DNA from 3 places in the Pseudomonas sp. BGA-UO-ETr-WB11 genome. Region 1 is predicted to be linked to each of the others. Evidence: predicted binding sites of a transcription regulator. Region 1 holds the regulator's gene; each other region holds the start of a gene.
What was found. Region 1 encodes FliA, which starts transcription of late flagellar genes. Its sites were predicted from a motif close to CTAAAGTTTNNNNNNNNNNNGCCGNTAA; they were not measured.

Region 1 (6,852 bases):
CAACTGACCAACGCACCAGAAAATCAGACGCGACGCGCGTAACGCTTGAGCATGCTCGGCACATCAAGGATCAGAGCGATACGCCCATCCCCTGTAATAGTGGCGCCGGACATGCCAGGAGTGCCCTGCAGCATTTTCCCCAAGGGTTTAATTACCACTTCTTCCTGGCCAACCAGTTGATCGACGACAAAGCCGATGCGCTGGGTACCCACGGAGAGAATCACCACATGTCCCTCGCGCTGTTCTTCATGCGCTGCCGAATGAATCAGCCAGCGCTTAAGGTAAAACAGCGGCAAGGCCTTGTCCCGCACGATAACCACTTCCTGGCCATCGACCACATTGGTACGCGAGAGATCCAAGTGGAAAATTTCATTGACGTTGACCAGCGGGAAGGCAAATGCCTGATCCCCGAGCATCACCATCAAGGTCGGCATAATCGCCAGGGTCAACGGCACCTTAATGACAATCTTGGTGCCCTGGCCCTTGGCTGAATAGATGTTGATGATGCCGTTGAGCTGGGAAATCTTGGTTTTCACCACGTCCATGCCCACACCACGACCGGACACGTCGGAAATCTCGGCTTTAGTTGAGAAGCCCGGCGCGAATATCAGGTTGTAGCATTCGGTCTCGCTTAAACGGTCTGCAGCATCTCGGTCCAGCACACCTTTCTCAACAGCCTTGGCCCGCAACACATCGGGGTCCATACCGTTGCCGTCGTCAGAGATCGACAACAAAATGTGATCGCCTTCCTGCTGGGCCGCCAGTACGATCTTGCCGCTACGGCTCTTGCCGTTGGCTTCGCGCTGCTCTGGCGACTCGATGCCATGGTCAACCGAGTTGCGCACCAAGTGCACCAACGGGTCGGCCAGGGCCTCAACCAAGTTCTTGTCGAGATCGGTTTCTTCACCGACCAGCTCCAAGTTGATTTCTTTTTTCAGGCTACGCGCCAAGTCACGTACCAATCGCGGAAAACGACCGAATACTTTCTTGATTGGCTGCATGCGGGTTTTCATTACCGCTGTTTGCAGATCCGCGGTCACCACATCCAGGTTGGATACAGCCTTGGCCATGGCCTCGTCGCCGCTATTGGAGCCCAAGCGCACCAAACGGTTACGCACCAGCACCAGCTCACCGACCATGTTCATGATTTCGTCGAGCCGCGCGGTATCCACACGTACAGTGGTTTCAGCCTCACTGGCCGCTGGTTTATCGGCAGCCGCGGCTGGTGCCGCAGACTTGGCGGGTTCAGCCTTGGCAGCGACTGGCGCTGGGGTCGGCTTGGCAACGGGTTTGCTCGGCGCTGATGCCGCTGGAGCGGGCACGGCAGCGACAGGTGCAGGTGCAGGTGCAGGTGCAGGTGCAGGTGCAGCAGGTTCAACGAACTTGCCCTTACCGTGCAACTGATCCAGCAACGCCTCAAACTCATCGTCGGTAATGTTTTCATTGGAGCTTGGCGCAACGCTGGGCGCGGCGACTGCCGCAGGCTCATCATTGCCAGCGGCAAACTGCCCCTTGCCGTGCAATTGATCAAGCAGCGCTTCAAATTCATCATCGGTGATTTCATCACCGGATGCCGGAGCAGCGGCTGGCGCCGGGGCTAGTGCAGCGGGCGCCGACTCTTCTGCCGGGGCAACAAACTGCCCCTTGCCATGCAGCTGATCCAGCAGGGCTTCGAATTCATCATCCGTAATTTCATCGCCCGACGTCGCCACCGGAGCGACCTCAGCAACCGCAGCGGGCTCAGCCAAGGCATCGAGCAACTGATCGAATTCGCTGTCGGTGATATCACCTTCGACTTCAGGCTCAGGCACGACTTCAGCCTGTGGTTCAGGAGCTGCTTCAGCAACCACCTCCACTGCTGAGGCAGGCTCAGCGAGGCGCGCCAAGGCGGCCAACAGTTGCGGAGTGGCGGGAGTCAGTTCGACGCGCTCACGCACTTCGGTAAACATGCCATTGACCGCATCCAGGGCCTCAAGCACCACATCCATGAGCTCGGAATCAACCCGACGCGAGCCTTTACGCAAAATGTCGAACACGTTTTCGGCGATATGGCAGCACTCCACCAGCTCATTGAGCTGAAGGAATCCGGCGCCGCCTTTGACGGTGTGAAACCCACGGAAAATCGCATTGAGCAAATTCATATCGTCCGGGCGGCTTTCCAGCTCAACCAACTGCTCGGACAATTGCTCAAGAATCTCGCCGGCCTCTACCAGGAAGTCCTGGAGAATCTCTTCATCGGCGCCGAAGCTCATTCGCGTGCTCCCTAAAATCCAAGGCTGGACAGCAGATCATCGACATCGACCTGACCGGATACGACGTCATCACGCTTATCGGCATGAATCTGCGGACCTTCACCCCGGGTTGGCTCTTTTTGTTGTTCTTGTTCGGCACGCAATGCGTCGTGATCGTGCTGAATGCCGGTATAGCGATCGATCTGCGAGGCCATGCACACCAGTTTGACCAGGTTGCGCTCGACCTCTGTTACCAGACTAGTGACCCGTTTGATCACCTGCCCAGTTAGATCCTGAAAATCTTGCGCCAGCAAAATGTCGTTGAGGTTGCCGGACAATTTGCTGCTGTCGCGCTCGCTACGCTCAAGGAACAACTCGATACGTTTAGCCAGTTCGCGAAACTCATCGGCACCGACCTCGCGACGCATAAAGCGCGCCCAATCAACCCCCAATGATCGCGACTCGCTGCTCAAATCATTGACCAGCGGCGCGCTCTCCTCCACCAGATCCATAGTGCGGTTAGCTGCTTTCTCGGTCATGCGCACAACGTAGTTGAGACGTTCGGTGGCATCACTGATCTGCGACACCTCCTCCGCATGGGAGCCGTGCAAATCGATTTGAAAGTTGACGATGGAGTTGTGCAGCTCACGAGTTAGCTTACCGACCTCGAAATACAGGCCTTGATCGCGTGCTTTGTTTAAATCGTGAATGACTTGTACAGCGTCGCCGAAATTGCCTCGTTCGAGGCTGTCCAGCAAATCTCGGGCGTGAGTTTTAAGGCTCGTTTCTAGATCGCCCATCTGCGGTTTTTCGTGCTCCATAGCGCCCTCGCGGCAGACATCAGCCGTTAACCCGCTCAAAGATCTTGTCGATCTTCTCTTTCAGCACTTGAGCAGTGAACGGCTTGACTACATAGCCATTCACCCCCGCCTGCGCCGCTTCAATAATCTGGTCGCGCTTGGCTTCTGCGGTCACCATCAACACCGGCAACTGCTTCAGGCGCTCGTCGGCACGCACCGCACGCAACAGGTCGATACCCGTCATGCCCGGCATGTTCCAGTCAGTGACCAGAAAGTCGAAACTGCCACTCTGCAACATCGGCAGTGCTGTAACGCCGTCATCGGCCTCGGCGGTATTGGTAAAACCCAAGTCACGCAAGAGGTTCTTGATGATCCGGCGCATCGTCGAGAAGTCATCGACGATGAGGATTTTCATATTCTTGTCCAAATCGACCTCCGTACAGTCCTAAACATGCCCAGCGCCTGGACATGCCGTGCAATCGTGAAACCAGCGTTGTGCTTAGTGCTCACGCCATTCGCCTAGCCGGGCCCGCAAACGTGCGGCGCACTGGCTGTGTAACTGGCTGACGCGAGATTCACTGACCCCCAGCACTTCGCCAATTTCCTTCAGATTCAGCTCTTCATCGTAATACAGGGCCAGGATCAAGCGCTCGCGCTCTGGCAAGTTGGCGATGGCATCAGCCAACGCCGCCTGGAAGCGTTCCTCTTCCAGATCACCAGAGGGCTCAAGCTGGGTAGTGCCCCTTTCTTCATGACTACCGCCCGGCTCGTTTTCCTGTAACAGGTCATCGAAGCTGAACAAACGGCTGCCCAAAGTGTCGCTCAGAATGCCGTAGTAATCCTCGAGACTCAATTGGAGTTCGGCCGCAACCTCTTGATCTTTAGCGTCTCGACCCGTTCTAGCCTCAACTTTTCGAATTGCATCGCTAACCATGCGACTGTTTCGATGCACCGAACGCGGTGCCCAATCGCCTTTACGCACGTCATCAAGCATGGCACCGCGGATGCGAATACCTGCGTAAGTTTCAAAACTGGCGCCCTTGGTGGCATCGTATTTGGTGGAAGCTTCGAGCAAGCCAATCATGCCCGCCTGGATCAAATCGTCCACCTGCACGTTAGCGGGTAACCGCGCCAACAGGTGATAAGCAATGCGTTTGACCAGAGGCGCATAGCGCTCGATCAACTGGTGCCGGGAGTCCTGCGCCTGCGCTTTGCTGTACATACGAAGTCCAGTGGCTGCTGTCATACGCCGATGTCCGCACTCGACTGCTGCTGCACCAGGCGCTCAACGAAAAACTCCAGATGTCCACGCGGGTTGGCCGGTAAAGGCCAGGCATCAACTTTCTGGGCGATTGCCTTGAATGCCAGCGCGCATTTCGAGCGCGGGAACGCTTCATACACCGCACGTTGCTTCTGCACGGCCTTGCGTACCGATTCGTCGTAGGGAATGGCCCCTACGTACTGCAAGGCCACGTCGAGGAAACGATCAGTGACCTTAGTCAGCTTAGCAAACAGATTGCGTCCTTCTTGCGGACTGTGGGCCATGTTGGCCAGCACCCGGAAACGACTCATGCCGTGATCGCGATTGAGCAGTTTGATCAGCGCGTAGGCGTCGGTGATCGAGGTGGGCTCATCGCACACCACCAGCAGGACTTCCTGGGCGGCGCGCACAAAACTCACCACGCCATCGCCAATGCCGGCGGCGGTATCGATGATCAACACATCAAGGTTGTCGCTGATCTCGCTGAACGCCTGAATCAAACCGGCGTGCTGCATCGGCGTCAGCTGCACCATGCTCTGGGTACCGGATGCGGCAGGCACAATGCGGATGCCGCCCGGCCCTTGCAGCAGCACGTCACGCAGTTCGCACTCACCACTGATCACGTCTTCCAGCGTACGTTTGGCGGTCAGCCCCAGCAGCACGTCGACGTTAGCCAACCCCAGGTCGGCGTCCATCAACATGACCCGCCGACCAAGGTCGGCCAGGGCCAGGGACAGGTTCACCGACACATTGGTCTTGCCGACGCCGCCCTTGCCGCCGGTCACCGCAATCACCTGAACGGGATGCATACTACCCATGTTCTCTACACACCTTGTCTTGCTTCAACTGGGATCGCCTGCCTGAGTTAACTCAGGAACGTCAGGCGATGCAAGGTACACACCTTCTCACAGGCTAGCCGACGCGCTGGGAGGGGTGCTGATATAAATCCGCAAACATATCGGCCATGGCATCTTCACTGGGCTCTTCGGGCGCCTGCAGACTCACGGCGCGACTGACCAGTTGATGGCTGCGCGGCACCTGCAAATCATCAGGAATCTTAGGCCCATCAGCCAGATAGGCTACCGGTAGGTGCTGGCTGATAGCCAGCCCTAAAACCTCACCGAGGCTGGTGGCTTCATCCAGTTTGGTCAAGATACAGCCGGACAATCCACAACGCTTGTAACTATGGTACGCCGCCTTGAGCACTTGGCTCTGGCTGGTGGCAGCTAAAACCAGATAATTCTTTGCCTTGACGCCACGGCTCGCCAGGGCCTCCAGCTGCATGCGCAGCTCAGGTGCGCTACCCGGCAGCCCGGCGGTATCGATCAACACCACACGCTTACGCACCAGCGGCGCCAGAGCCTGAGTCAAGGATTGGCCAGGATCAACCTGGGTCACCGAGACATTGAGAATGCGCCCCAGGGTTTTGAGCTGCTCCTGGGCGCCAATGCGATAGCTGTCCATGCTCACCAAGGCGATATTTTGCGCGCCGTACTTGAGCACATAGCGCGCGGCCAGCTTAGCCAAGGTGGTGGTTTTACCCATGCCCGCAGGCCCTACCAAGGCAATCACTCCGCCCTCTTCCAGCGGTTCAACCTGCGGCGTACGAATGGCGTGGGCCAGATGAGCCAGCAGCATGCGCCAGGCCTGGCGCGGCTCGGTCACCTTGGCAACCCGCTCCAGCAATGCCCGCGACAAATCGGCCGACAAGCCCATGCGCTGTAGCCGCCGCCACAGATTGGCTTGCTGCGGTTTGCGGGTTTGCAGCTGACCCCAGGCGATCGAGCCCAGCTGCACTTCGATCAATTCACGCAGGCCATGCAATTCAAAACGCATGGCATCCAGGGCGCTTTGCTCGGTGCCGGCAGAGGCTGCAGCGGCACTGCGTGGCAAGGCCGGACGAGGCGCCAGCGGTTTGGCAGCTGCCGCTGCAGCCGGGCCGAACAACTGGCCGTTCTGGCCGTTGTCCGCCTCCACCCGCGTGGTCAGTTCGGCATGGGCACTGGCGATCCGCGATTGGGTCTTGCGCAACTCAGCTTCCAGAGCCGGGTTGGCCTGACGCGCCGGCGCAGCAGGTACCTGATAGTCCAGGGCGGCCGTCAGCTCCACACCGCCAGCAACCCGGCGATTGGCGATGATCGAGGCGTCAGCGCCCAGCTCATCACGCACCAGTTTCATGGCTTGACGCATATCGGCGGCGAAAAAGCGTTTGACTTGCATGGCCTAGGACCTCAGTTCTGTCCCACCGTCGCAACGATGGTGACCTGCTTGTTATCCGGGATTTCCTGGTACGCCAGCACGTGCATATTCGGCACGGCCAGTCGAGCAAAGCGCGAGAGCATCGCCCGGACCGGACCGGCTACCAGCAGAATCGCTGGCTTGCCGAGCATTTCCTGGCGCTGCGCCGCATCCACCAGGGAACGCTGCAGCTTCTCGGCCATGCCAGGTTCAAGGAGGATGCCCTCCTCTGAGCCCTGACCGGCCTTCTGCAAGCTATTGAGCAAGATCTGTTCCAACCTTGGCTCAAGGGTGATCACAGGCAGCTCCGGCTCTAGTCCCA
Region 2 (6,852 bases), on a different contig from region 1:
TTCACCTTTATCGAGTCGGCGATCATTCTCGCCATCGTCGTGCTGGGCGGCATGGGCTCGCAGCTGGGCATCATCCTCGCCGCGGTGGTGATGATCCTCTTGCCGGAGCTGATGCGTGAGTTCAGCGAATACCGCATGTTGATGTTTGGCGCCCTGATGGTGCTGATGATGATCTGGCGTCCGCAGGGCCTGTTGCCCATGCAGCGTCCGCACCTGGAGCTGAAGCCATGAGCCGCCCGATTCTTGAAGTGAGCGGCCTGTGCATGCGTTTCGGCGGTCTGCTGGCGGTCAATAATGTCGCCCTCAGCGTGCAGCCCAAACAAGTGGTGTCGATGATCGGCCCCAACGGCGCCGGCAAGACCACCGTGTTCAACTGCCTGACCGGCTTCTACCAGCCGAGCGGCGGCGTGATCCTGCTGGATGACGCGCCGATCCAACACCTGCCGGGGCACAAGATCGCCCGCCGCGGCGTGGTGCGGACCTTCCAGAACGTTCGCCTGTTCAAGGAAATGACCGCCATCGAGAACCTGCTGGTGGCCCAGCATCGGCACCTCAACACCAACTTCCTTGCGGGCCTGTTCAAGACGCCGGGCTTTCGCCGCAGCGAACGCACGGCCATGGAATACGCGGCGCACTGGTTGGAGCAGGTCAACCTCACCGAGGTGGCCAACCGCCCAGCCGGAACCCTCGCCTACGGCCAGCAACGCCGTCTGGAAATTGCCCGCTGCATGATGACCCGCCCGCGCATCCTGATGCTCGACGAGCCGGCCGCCGGTCTCAATCCGCGCGAGACCGAAGACCTCAAGGCGCTGATCGGCATGCTGCGCAACGACCATGACGTCACCGTGCTGCTGATCGAGCACGACATGAAGCTGGTGATGAGCATTTCCGACCACATCTACGTGATCAACCAGGGCACGCCCCTGGCCAACGGCACGCCGGAGCAGATCCGCAACAACCCGGATGTGATCAAAGCCTATCTGGGAGAGGCATAAGCATGCTGTATTTCAACAATGTCTCGACCTTCTACGGCAAGATCCAGGCCCTGCACGACATCAACATCGAAGTGCAGAAAGGCGAAATCGTTACCCTGATCGGCGCCAACGGCGCCGGCAAATCAACCCTGCTGATGACCCTGTGCGGCACGCCGCGGGCCAGCAGTGGCAGCATCCGCTATCAGGGTGATGAGTTGGTTGGCCTCGACACCCCCGAGATCATGCGCAAGAGCATTGCCGTGGTGCCGGAAGGTCGGCGGGTGTTTGCCCGCCTGACCGTGGAAGAAAACCTGGCCATGGGCGGTTTCTTCACCGAGAAAGCCGACTATGTGGAGCAGATGGACAAAGTCCTGCAACTGTTCCCGCGCCTCAAGGAACGCTTCGATCAGCGCGCTGGCACCATGTCCGGCGGCGAGCAGCAGATGCTCGCCATCGGTCGTGCGCTGATGAGCAAGCCGCAACTGCTGCTGCTCGACGAGCCGTCTTTGGGCCTGGCGCCGATCATCATCCAGCAGATTTTCGACATCATCGAACAGCTGCGCAAAGACGGGGTTACGGTGTTCCTGGTCGAGCAGAACGCCAACCAGGCACTGAAGCTGGCCGACCGTGCCTATGTACTGGAGAACGGCCGTATCGTGATGCAGGGCAGCGGCGCCGAGCTGCTGGTGGACCCGAAGGTCCGCGACGCCTACCTGGGCGGCTAAACCGCCCAGATAACCTGTGCCCTTACAGGCGGAACTTGCTGACCAGGCTGTTGAGGTCGATGGCCAGGCGTGACAGCTCCTGGCTGGAGGCACTGGTCTGGTTGGCACCGGCTGAGGATTGCAGCGACAGGTCACGGATATTGACCAGGTTGCGGTCCACTTCACGGGTGACGGACGCCTGCTCTTCCGAGGCACTGGCAATCAGCAGGTTACGCTCGTTGATTTGAGTGATCGAACTGGTGATCTCGTCCAGGGCCTGGCCTGCCGACTGGGCCAGTTCCAGGGTGGCATGGGCCAGGGTGTTGCTGCCCTGCATGGCGCTCACGGCATGATCGGTACCCTGGCGGATACCACCAATCATCTGTTCAATTTCCTGGGTCGACTGCTGGGTGCGCTGCGCCAGCAAGCGCACCTCATCCGCCACCACGGCAAAACCGCGCCCCTGTTCACCAGCACGCGCCGCCTCAATGGCCGCGTTCAAAGCCAGCAGGTTGGTTTGCTCGGCAATCGAGCGAATCACCTCCAGCACCTTGCTGATATCGCGAATTTTGTCCGCCAGCTCGCCCACTTCACTGGCGGTAGAAGTGACGTTCTCCGCCAGACTGCTGATTGAGTTGACTGTACGCAGCACCTGATCGCGACCGCGCTGGGCAGTACGCTCGGACTCCCGCGACGCCTCGGAAGTACTCACCGCATTGCGCGCCACTTCATCCACCGCACTGGTCATTTCATTGACCGCCGTGGCCGCCTGCTCGATCTCGTTATTTTGCTGATGCAGGCCGCGGTTGGTGTCTTCCGTTACCGCGTGCAGTTCTTCCGACGCCGATGCCAGCTGATTGGAGGAGTCGGCAATATGCTGAATGGTGCTGCGCAGGCTTTGCTGCATGCTCTTGAGGGCTTCCAGCAGCTGCGCGGGTTCGTCGGAGCCTTCAACCTGGATGTTGGTGGACAAGTCGCCCGACGCCACCGTGCGGGCCACGGCCACTGCCTCATTCAGCGGCTTGACGATGCTGCGGGTCAACACCAGCGCCAGCACGATAGTAAGCACCACGGCCAGGACGATAAAGATCACGACCCCGTTGATCGCTGCAGAAAACTCCGCACGCCCTTCAGAGATGGACGCCTCCGCACCTTTCTTGTTCAGTTCGGTCAAGTCCACCAAAGCCTGCGCCGCGTCGCTGGCATGGCTATTCAGCTCGCCATTGACCACCGCCCGAGCATCTTCGAGCTTGCCCTGCCGCGACAACTCGACAAATTTGCTCTGTTCGCGCAGGTATGCATTTTGTTCCAACAGATAACGGTCAAATATCGCCTGTTCCGCCTCGCTAGAAACAAGCTTGCGATAACGTTCCTGAGCCTCAAGCAACTGGCTTTTAATCTGCTCCAGCCCCTGCTCGGTGGTACGCATCGCCTGCTCATCGCGATTGACGAACAGGCGCAGGGTCAAGGCGCGAACGCGCAAAAACTCGCGACTCATATCATTCAAAGCAAGAATACTGGGCAGCCAGTTCTGCTCAACCTGCGTGGTATTTTCATTCATACGCTGCATTTTCAGCATAGAAAGCCCGCCAACCAGCAGCACGATCAGCGCCATCACTGCAAAACTCAGGCTGGCGCGGGTGGAAACACTGATATTACGCAGTGACATACAGGTATTCCTCGGGGCTAGTTTCGGCAAATATGCCGCCAATACACTGGCACAGTTATAAGCAGCTAACTCTTATATCGACACTCAGGCGCATGACTAAAGGATAGCCACGAAAAAGCACCCACACCGTTCAATCCGCGCCACGCCCCACCCCAGGCAAATAAGCCCGCGCCAAGCTGGCCGTTAACCCCTAAAATGCTCGCCATCCATTTTTACTCGACCACAGAGCAGCCGCTCGAGGCCTTCGTCATGTCCGTTGCATCCCCATCCGCCGCCACCGACCGCGAGCAATTCCTGGCGCAGCTGGAAACCAGCCTGCAGCAGAACACTCTGGTCAAGCTGGTACTGTCCAAATACCGCGGCGCGGAAGTTGATTTGCAACGGGTGGTGGCGCGCCTGGTCAGCGTTAAAGAGCAGCCTTGCCTGTCGTTCGTCTACAGCTACAAGACCCGCGATATCACCAAGAACCTGCCGCTGAGTGAGGCCCTGGCGCTGATTGCCGAATGGCTGCCAGCGGCGTTCAAGAACGCTCACCTGCTGTCGCTCACCGCCGAGCTGCAGCTGACTTTCAGCAAAAAAGACAAGGCCCAGCTGTTCGTCGGCAAAGCCGTGCAACGGGAAGCGCCGAGCGCCGAACACAATCGCGAGAAGAAGCGTTTTCTGGAGCTGACCCGACCGTTTCTCCGCGATCTGGGCGTGACCAACGACCAGCACGATCTGGTGCCCGCCATGGCGCGCAAGTGGAAGCAGATCAACAAGTTCGTTGAAGTGTTTGCCCACGCCCTGAGCAGCTCCACCCTCGACCAGAACCAACCGCTGCACGCCGTCGACTTCGGTTCCGGCAAGGGCTACCTGACCTTTGCCCTGCACGACTACCTGAGCCACAGCCTGGGCCTGGACGCACGGGTGCGCGGCGTCGAGCTGCGCGAGGACATGGTCAACCTGTGCAATGCCGCGGCCGCCAAGCTGGAGCAACCGGGCCTGCTGTTCCAACACGGCGACGTGCGCACTTACGCCCCCGAGCAGATCGACATCATGATCGCCCTGCACGCCTGCGACGTGGCCACCGACTATGCCCTGCACCTGGGCATCCGCTCGGGCGCCGCGATCATCATGTGCTCGCCGTGTTGCCACAAACAGATCCGCCCGCAGATGCACACCCCGGCCACCCTCAAGCCGATGCTGCAGTACGGCGTACACTTGGGCCAAGAGGCCGAGATGGTCACCGACAGCCTGCGCGCCCTGCTGCTGGAAGCCTGTGGCTACGACACCAAGGTGTTCGAGTTCGTGTCCCTGGAGCACACCAACAAGAACAAGATGATCCTCGCGGTGAAACGCGCAGAGGCCGGCAACCCGAGCGAGCTGATGGGCAAAATCCAGGCGATCAAGGACTTCTACGGCATTCGCGAGCACTGCCTGGAGACTCTGCTTAAAGCCGACACTCTGCTACCTGCCTGACACCACCCTTGAGCTGCACCCAGCGCCCCGGTAACGTGGCGCTCCCTTTCCGGAGAGCCACCATGTCCAGCGTCCGTTTTCTGCTGCTTGCCCTGCTGCCTGTGTTTGCCGGCTGCCAGTCACTGTTCCCGACGGACGAACCGGCACCCGCGCCCGTGGTGCGCCTGCAGGGTGAGTTGCACGTGGTGAACAACCGCCTGCAGTTCCGTCCCTGCCAGGAAAAACGCCAGTTCATTCTTGAAGACAGCGGCAATACCGGTCTGCTGCAAGAGGCCGTGACCCTGCTCAATGGCGGCAAGGACGTGCTGTTTGCCGACCTCGCTGGGCGCATGGCGGCCAGCCAAGTGGCCGGCACCGACGGGCAAATCGAGCTGACCAAGCTCTATCGCATCCAGCGCGAAGGTCACGGCTGCGACGACCTCAACTTCAAGCGCCAGACCCTGCGCGCCAGCGGCCATGAACCAGAGTGGCGCCTCGACGCCAACAGCCAGGGCCTGATTCTGCAACGCCCCGGCCAGGCCGATCTGGTCGTGCCGTACCTGGAAGAACAACTGCCCGAAGGCCGCTTCAGCCTCAGCAGCGCCGCCAATGGTCAGCAACTGGAACTGTGGGTTGCCCCGCAGCGCTGCGTCGACAGCATGAGCGGCAGCGTCCAGCACCTGCGCGCCGAGTTGCGCCTCAATGGCCAAATCCTCAAAGGCTGTGGCGCTTACGGTGGCGCCCGCCAGGAAGCCATCGTTCTGCCCGAAGAGTAAGGCTATATACCCGTTAGCTGTTGCAGCGCTGGCCTCGCGCAGTAGGAGCGGCTTCAGCCGCGATGCACCCAAGGCAAACGGCATCGCGGATAAATCCGCTCCTACAGAAGCTCAATCGCGCCCTCAACACGCAACGTGGATATAAAGAGTAAGCCCACGGCAGCGTCACCCACAGAGGCCTAAGCTCTAGGTAAAGCCTCTTGGGAGATTGACCATGCTGCGCATTGCCATCAACGGTTACGGACGCATCGGTCGCGCGCTGGTGCGTGCCCTGTTTGAACGGGGCCTGGAACAAAAAACCCATATCGAGGCAATCAACGACCTCAGCGACTTCAGCACCCTCGCCCACCTGACCCGCTTCGACTCCACCTTTGGCCGCTTCAGCGGCCAGGTGCTGCTGCACGACGACATCCTGCAGATCCACGGCCAATCCATCCGCCTGCTGCGCGAGCGGGAAGTGGTCAACTTGCCCTGGGACCGCCTGGGTGTCGACCTGGTGCTGGAATGCACCGGCAAACTGAAAAGCCGACTGCAGGTCGAGCAACACCTGACCGCCGGCGCCCCACGGGTGCTGCTTTCCCACCCCCTGGAAAGCGCTGACCTGACCGTGGTGTATGGCGTCAATCACGAGCAACTGGGCAGCCAGCAGATCGTCTCCAATGCCTCCTGCACCACCAACTGCCTGGCGCCGCTGGCCATGGTCCTGGACCAAGCCGTGGGCATCCGCCAGGGCTTGATTACCACCGTGCACGCCTACACCAACGACCAGAGCCTGCTCGACAAAAGTCACAGCGACCCTTACCGCGCCCGCGCCGCCGCGCTGTCGATGATCCCCACCAGCACCGGCGCAGCAAAAACCATCGGCCTGGTGCTGCCGCGCCTGGCCGGACGCCTGGATGGCCTGGCGATTCGCGTACCCACCGCCAACGTCTCGCTGCTCGACCTGACCTTCACCAGCGAGCGCCCCACCTCTGTCGAGGCGATCAACGCCGGCCTGCAGGAAAGTGCCAAAACCCTGCCCCTGGGCGTGCTGGAATGTAATGAACTGCCGCTGGTGTCCTGCGACTTCAACGGCTACCCGGTGTCCTGCGTGGTCGACCTCAACCACACCCGTGTGCAGGGCGAACTGGTCAAGGTCCTGGCCTGGTACGACAACGAATGGGCCTTCGCCAACCGCATGCTGGATGTGATGGTCGCCTGGCTGCGGCCCTGACGCCGTAGGATGGCGTGGAGCGCAGCGATACCCATCAGGGCTGACTCGCGGTCGAGTATTCGATGGGTATCGCACGCTC
Region 3 (6,852 bases), on a different contig from region 1:
CATCGTGTTCGCGCCCATGCCTGAGCCCCACGCCAACCTGATCGACCGTTACCTGGTGGCTGCCGAGCACGCTGGCATCCAGCCGCTGCTACTGCTGAACAAGGCCGACCTGATTGACGAGCAGAACGCCGTGGCCCTGAATGCCTTGCTGGCGGTCTATCGCCAACTCGGCTACCCGCTACTGGAAGTGTCCGCCCACCACGGCAACGGCATGCAGGATCTACAGGCTCGCCTGGACGGTCACGTCAGCGTGTTCGTAGGCCAGTCCGGGGTCGGCAAGTCGTCGCTGGTCAACAGCCTGCTGCCAGGCGTTGACCTGCGCGTCGGGCCACTGTCCGAACTGAGCGGCCAAGGCACCCACACCACCACCACCGCACGGCTGTTTCACTTTCCCGGCGGCGGTGAGCTGATCGACTCACCCGGCATTCGCGAGTTCGGCCTCGGCCACGTCAGTCGTGCCGATGTTGAGGCGGGCTTTATCGAGTTCGACGAACTGCTTGGCACCTGCCGCTTCCGCGACTGCAAGCACGACCGCGAACCCGGCTGCGCCTTGTTAAAAGCGCTGGAAGACGGCCGCGTGCAGCAGCAGCGCATGAACAGCTACCGCAGCATTCTTGCCAGCCTGCCGGCGTCGAGCCACTAAGCAGAACTGCACAGCACCGACAGCAAAAGGCCGCGATGAACGCGGCCTTTTGCTGTGCACTTACTGCTGATCGGCCGGCGGCCGGTCCAACTGCAGGGTGCCGTCTTCGAAGATATTCAGCCGCTCACGCAGCTCCGCATCCTGCGCTGGCGCGCCCGTCGCACCCGGAGCTGCGGCACGCTCACGCATCGACGGCGGCGCTACGGCAGGAGTCGACGACGAAGGTACCGCCGGCTCGCCAGACGCCTCAGGCGCGGCACCATCCTCGGTGTCACCCTCAATGCTGCGCTGAGCCTTTTTGGTCAGCACGATAATGTCGATGCGGCGGTTCACCGGATTCAGCGGCTTATCCCGATCAAACAGGGCCGACGAGGCATAACCCACTACCCGCGCCACCTGATCGTCGGGATAGCCACCAAAGACCAAGGCACGGCGAGCGGCGTTGGCACGGTTGGCCGACAGCTCCCAGTTACCGAAATCACCGCGCCCAACAAACGGCTTGGCATCGGTATGACCACTGACACTGATTTTGTTCGGCACGGCCTTGATGGTGTCGGACATGGCCAACAGGATGTCTTCGAAATAGGGCTCCAGGTTGGCGCTGCCGCTGGCAAACATCGGCCGATTTTCGGCATCCATGATCTGAATGCGCAAACCATCCTGGGTAATCTCGAAAAGAATTTGATCCTTGAACTGCTTGAGTTGTGGATTTTCTTCGACCTTGTTCTGCAACTCCTGCAGCAGCAACTCCAGGCGCTCACGCTCAACTTGCTCGGCCAGGCTTTCTGCTTGGGCCGGGTTGACTTCGGACTCCTTGCCGACATCCTGCTCGGGCCCAGCCTCCAGCTGATCCTTAACCTCGGGATTGAGGGTCTTGTCCGGTGCTGGGGTCGGCGTACCGCCCAGGTCAATCACATAGGGACTGGCGCTTTCGGTGAAACCCACGGGATCCTGGAAGTAACCGGAAATCAGTTTCTTCTGTTCCGGGGTGGCCGACGACATCAGCCACAGGAGCATAAAGAACGCCATCATCGCGGTGGCAAAGTCGGCAAACGCGATCTTCCAGGCGCCGCCGTGATGGCCGGCAGCCATCTTTTTGACCCGTTTGACGATAATCGGCTGATTATTTTCCATGGCTATCAGCTGCCACGCATGGCTTGCTCAAGCTCACTGAAGCTTGGTCGATGGGCCGGAAACAGCACCTTGCGCCCGAACTCTACCGCCAGGGTCGGCGGCATACCAGACGCCGAAGCGACCAGGCAGGCCTTGATCGCCTCGTAGACATTCAGCTCTTCCTTGGCATCGTGCTCGATCGCCGTCGCCAGCGGGCCGAAGAAGCCATAGGCCGCGAGAATCCCGAGGAATGTACCCACCAGCGCCGCGGCCACGTGAGCACCCAACGCATTTTGCTCAACCTGGCCGAGCAGACCCATGGTCACCACGATCCCCAATACGGCAGCAACGATACCCATCGCCGGCATACCGTCGGCAATTCGCGCCACGGCGTGGGCCGGATGTTCCAGCTCTTCCTTGAGGCTGGTCAGCTCCATATCGAACAGACCTTCCAGCTCATGGGGCGCCATATTGCCGGATGACATGATGCGCAGGTAGTCGCAGACGAAGGCGGTCATACCCGCATCCTTTAGGATGCCTGGGTACTTGCTGAAAATCGGGCTGGCCGCTGGATCCTCTACGTCGGCCTCAATGGCCATCATGCCTTCGCGGCGGCTCTTGTTGAGAATCTCGTAGAGCATCTTCAACACCTCCAGGTAGAAGGTGTGGGTGAAGCGCGAACTGAACATCTTCATCGACTTCTTGAAGACGTGCATGAAGGTGCTCGGGGTGTTGGCCTGCAGAAATGCGCCCAAAGAGGCGCCGCCGATGATCAGCACTTCAAACGGCTGAAACAGCGCTGCGACCTTACCGTGAGACAGAACATAGCCGCCGATAACGCTGGCGAACACGACGATGATGCCGATGATTTTGATCATAAATACAACGCTTGCTGAGTCAGGACGAAGGGGCTTTGCAAACAACCCTTCTATTTATCGGAACTTATGCGCCAGACTATAGCCAGTTAGTGCGAAAAGCCAATTTGACGCGGACCTCATGTCGACCAGCAAAGCGCTTCCCCAAAATCTCAGTGCCTGGCTCAAAGAGCTGGATGGCGTGCGCCTGCCGGTCAGTAGCGACAACCACCGCCAGGCCGTTTCGGCGCTGCGTAACGGCAGCAGTTCGCTGCGCGATATTGCCGAGCAGTTGCAGCAAAGCCCGGCATTGGCGCTGGTCATCATGCGCGGAGCCAACAGCAGCAAGAGCAGCCTCAATGAACCTGCCGCCAACCTCGAAGTAGCCCTGACACGCCTGGGCCTGCAGAGCGCGGAAAGATTGCTGAACAAGTTGATTCCCGTCGCCGATGCAGACATCCCCCTGCAGCTGCGGCAACTCCAGTCACTCAGCCGACAGGCTGCACACCAGGCAAGCGGTCTGTTTGGCGCACGTCTGGCGCGCCTTTGGCTTGATATTCAATGCAGCAGCCTGCTCTTTTTGGCGCCACTCTGGCCATTGGTTGCGCGCTACCCAGAGCTGTTTACGGCCTGGGAGCAGCGAGTGCTGATCAAAGGCGAGCCTGCCAGCAAGGTGGAACAGCAACTGCTCGGCGTGCCATTGCTGCAGCTGTGCCTGGCCCTGGCCGAAAAATGGCGCTTACCCGAGTGGATTTTGCATGGCTATCGCCTGCTGCTGAATGACCGCCGCCAACTGGTCAAGGCGCTACGCATTGCCGGCAGCGGCGAACAACTCCATCAGCAACAGCAACGACTCGATGACGACGGCCACTTGCGCCGCTGGCTGACCCTGCCAACCAACTGCATCCTGTTGGCCAACGGCCTGGTGGTTGGCGCCCACGAGTCCTGGGACTGCAAAGCCTCGCGCCGCTGGCAACAGCTCACAGCCCTGTACCTGCAACTTAACCTCGACGACGTGCAGCAACTCGTGCACCAGCATGCAGCGCAGAGTGCGCGCACCGGCTATGAAGCCGATCTCTGGCACCCAGCCCTGGCCCTGCTGTGGCCGTGGAATGCACGCCATCTGCAGGCGGAAAAACCGGCCGTCGCACCCGCACCAGCGAAAACCGAGGTCGATGCCTGGCGCAGGCACTGCACCCAGCTCCTGCGCGAGCCCAGCGCCTTTGCCAATGTGTTGCAGCTCACCAGCTGTGCCCGTGACGCCCTGCAGGCTTGTGGCATGCAACGCCTGCTGATCCTGCTTAGCGACCGCACCCACAGCCGCCTTATGAGCCAGCAAAGTATCGGCGTAAGCATGCCCGGCAGCGGCCTGAGCCTGGACCCGAGTCAAAGTCAGGTGCTGCGCCGCCTGCTCAACGAAGCCACACAACTGCGCCTGACACCCGCCAACATCGCCCAATACTCGGCCCTGCTGCCCGGCAATCTGAAAAGCCTGTTCCCTGGCGAACACCTGATCTTGCGCTCCGTTGCCAACCAGCAGCGGGTGGCCATGGTGCTGGTGGCCGACCAAGGCGGCGGCCCGTTCAGCGAGGTCAGCGTGCAAGCCTTCGGTAAAACCGTGCAATGCATCGAGCGCGCCCTGGCCAGTTTTGCCAACCGCGCGCGATAGGGGCTGTTGCCGTTTCATCGCAACCCGAAGGGCCGGGCCTGTTTTTGTGCGAGGCTGCGTTACTCGTCGCTCATTTGGAACAACCCAATCTCGCTCCTCGCACCTTGCCTCGCGCAAAAACAGGCTCCGGCGCGGCCGCGAACGAAACGGCAACAGCCCCTAACCTTTCCGCTACAATCGACGCCTTTCCCTGACTTGGAAGCCGTTTATGTCTGCCTTCCGCGACCTCCCGCTGGTGATCGAGCCGAGCCAACTGGCTGAACGTCTGCATGCCCCAGAATTGATCCTGGTGGACCTGACCAGCGTCGCGCGCTACGCCCAGGGCCATATCCCTGGCGCTTATTTTGTCGACCCCAAGCGCACCCAACTGGGCACACCGCCAGCGCCAGGCCTGCTGCCAACCCAGCAATACCTCGAAAACCTGTTCGGCGAACTGGGGCATAACCCCCAGACCGTTTATGTGGTGTATGACGATGAAGGCGGTGGTTGGGCCGGGCGATTTATCTGGCTGCTCGATGTTATTGGTCACAGCCACTATCACTACCTCGACGGTGGCCTGCCGGCCTGGCTGGCCGAAACCCGTGAGCTGTCCGTCGACACGCCGCCCGCGCATCACGCAACCGTCAGCCTGAACCTGCAAGAGGCGCCAACCGCCAGCCGTGAGTACCTGCAAAGCCGTCTAGGCGCCAGCGACTTGGCCATCTGGGACGCCCGCTCGGCCGCCGAATATAGCGGTGACAAAGTGCTCGCAGCCAAGGCCGGACACATACCTGGCGCCATCAACTTCGAGTGGACCCTGGGCATGGACCCGGCCCGCGCGCTGCGCATCCGCAGCGACATGCCACAGATCCTCCTGAACCTGGGCATCAGCCCGGACAAGGAAGTGATCACCCATTGCCAGACACACCACCGTTCGGGCTTTACCTACCTGGTCGCCAAGGCTCTCGGCTATCCACGGCTCAAGGCCTATGCCGGCTCGTGGGGCGAATGGGGCAACCACCCCGACACCCCGGTCGAGCGCTAATCCATTTGCGGCCGCCCACCCATGACTGGGCGGCCTGGTTTTATCAAGGAGATTCCATGCAACAGCGCCTGTTTATCCTCAGCCAGTACCTACTGCCCCATCACTTGCTCTCGCGCCTGATCGGCTGCGCCGCCGAGTGCAAGGCCACCTGGTTCAAGAGCCGCCTGATCAACTGGTTTGCCCGCCAATACCAGGTCAACATGAGTGAAGCCGAAGTCGAGCAACTGGACGCCTACGAGCACTTCAATGCCTTCTTCACCCGCGCCCTTAAAGAGGGCGCGCGCCCGCTCGACGAGACGCCGGATGCCATCCTCTGCCCCGCCGACGGCGCGGTCAGCCAGCTTGGGCCGATCGAGCATGGTCGTATCTTCCAGGCCAAAGGCCATAGCTTCAGCGTGTTGGAGCTGCTGGGCGGCGACAATGAGCGCGCCGCGGCCTTTATGGGCGGCGAGTTCGCCACCATCTACCTCTCGCCGAAGGACTACCACCGTGTGCACATGCCCCTGGCCGGCACCCTGCGCGAGATGGTTTACGTCCCCGGCCGGCTGTTCTCGGTCAACCAGACCACCGCTGAAAACGTCCCTGAGCTGTTCGCACGCAATGAGCGTGTGGTCTGCCTGTTTGATACCGAGCGTGGGCCAATGGCCGTCGTCCTCGTCGGCGCGATGATCGTCGCCAGCGTCGAAACCGTGTGGGCCGGCCTGGTTACGCCACCCAAACGCGAGCTGAAAACCACCCGTTACGACGAGGCTGCGCGCGCACCGATCAGCCTAGAAAAAGGCGCAGAGCTGGGCCGTTTCAAGCTGGGGTCAACCGCCATCGTGCTGTTTGGCCCGCAGCAGGCCCAGTGGGCCGCCGAGTTGGCAGCAGGCACGTCCGTGCGCATGGGCCAGCGCATGAGCGCTGTGCCGGTCTAAGCATCGCCCGCCAACCAAGCAAGACAACCCGCGAGATTGCGCCATCGGCCAATCGGACGGGTTGAACGCGTACCGGCTTCGAGGCCAACCACCGACCCGTCCTGGGATGTGCGCACAGGCACGCGGATACTGCTAGAGTTCGGCTAGAACAACTCTTATCACAACACGCCCGGCTCCGACCGGCGGAGCCTCCAAGCTACATGGATAAACAGAGCCCCCATCTGCTGCTACGCGTACCCACGCCCAACAAGCACAGCCTGACCTTCTGTGATGCCAGCCCGCGCGACCTCAAGCGCTGGGTAGCGGACCTGCCTAAAGCCAACCTGGGTGAAACAGCTCGCCTGCTGTACCAGGCGCTGGTTGAACTCAACCAACTGATCACCTCCAGCGACACGCGCCTGCAACTGCTGGAGTTGTTGCGCCCCGACATTTACTACGTCTGCCAGAATCTGGAGCGGCATTTTCTCAATCAGGCAGTAGTCCTGGATGAACGCCCGCGCAAGGTTGCCAACCTCTGCCAAGCCCTGCAAAACCACTTGGCCACCGGCTACAAGCTGATCATCAGCCAGGAAGCGGGTAATCAGAGTCGCGACGGCCAACAGCGTCTGACCACCGCCCTGCAGCGTGCAGCC

Region 2: a site for FliA is predicted at 3,422-3,449, ahead of AC56DI_RS10405 (methyl-accepting chemotaxis protein). Genes of this name have one in related genera too.
Region 3: a site for FliA is predicted at 2,689-2,716, ahead of motA (flagellar motor stator protein MotA). Genes of this name have one in related genera too.

What each region holds. Positions count from the first base shown of each region.
Region 1 covers NZ_JCAQOS010000002.1:130,211-137,062, forward strand. The annotation lists gene AC56DI_RS01045 (chemotaxis protein CheA) at 24-2,252, opposite strand; gene AC56DI_RS01050 (protein phosphatase CheZ) at 2,264-3,052, opposite strand; gene AC56DI_RS01055 (chemotaxis response regulator CheY) at 3,072-3,446, opposite strand; gene fliA (RNA polymerase sigma factor FliA) at 3,531-4,277, opposite strand; gene fleN (flagellar synthesis regulator FleN) at 4,274-5,110, opposite strand; gene flhF (flagellar biosynthesis GTPase FlhF) at 5,205-6,512, opposite strand; gene flhA (flagellar biosynthesis protein FlhA) at 6,524-6,852, opposite strand, start outside.
Region 2 covers NZ_JCAQOS010000006.1:323,123-329,974, reverse strand. The annotation lists gene AC56DI_RS10420 (high-affinity branched-chain amino acid ABC transporter permease LivM) at 1-231, shown strand, start outside; gene livG (high-affinity branched-chain amino acid ABC transporter ATP-binding protein LivG) at 228-995, shown strand; gene AC56DI_RS10410 (ABC transporter ATP-binding protein) at 998-1,699, shown strand; gene AC56DI_RS10405 (methyl-accepting chemotaxis protein) at 1,722-3,347, opposite strand; gene AC56DI_RS10400 (class I SAM-dependent methyltransferase) at 3,597-4,805, shown strand; gene AC56DI_RS10395 (COG3650 family protein) at 4,868-5,560, shown strand; gene gap (type I glyceraldehyde-3-phosphate dehydrogenase) at 5,775-6,773, shown strand.
Region 3 covers NZ_JCAQOS010000008.1:747,781-754,632, reverse strand. The annotation lists gene rsgA (small ribosomal subunit biogenesis GTPase RsgA) at 1-643, shown strand, start outside; gene motB (flagellar motor protein MotB) at 704-1,777, opposite strand; gene motA (flagellar motor stator protein MotA) at 1,783-2,634, opposite strand; gene AC56DI_RS17010 (HDOD domain-containing protein) at 2,753-4,279, shown strand; gene AC56DI_RS17005 (rhodanese-like domain-containing protein) at 4,488-5,303, shown strand; gene asd (archaetidylserine decarboxylase) at 5,360-6,220, shown strand; gene AC56DI_RS16995 (cyclic-di-GMP receptor FimW-related protein) at 6,421-6,852, shown strand, end outside.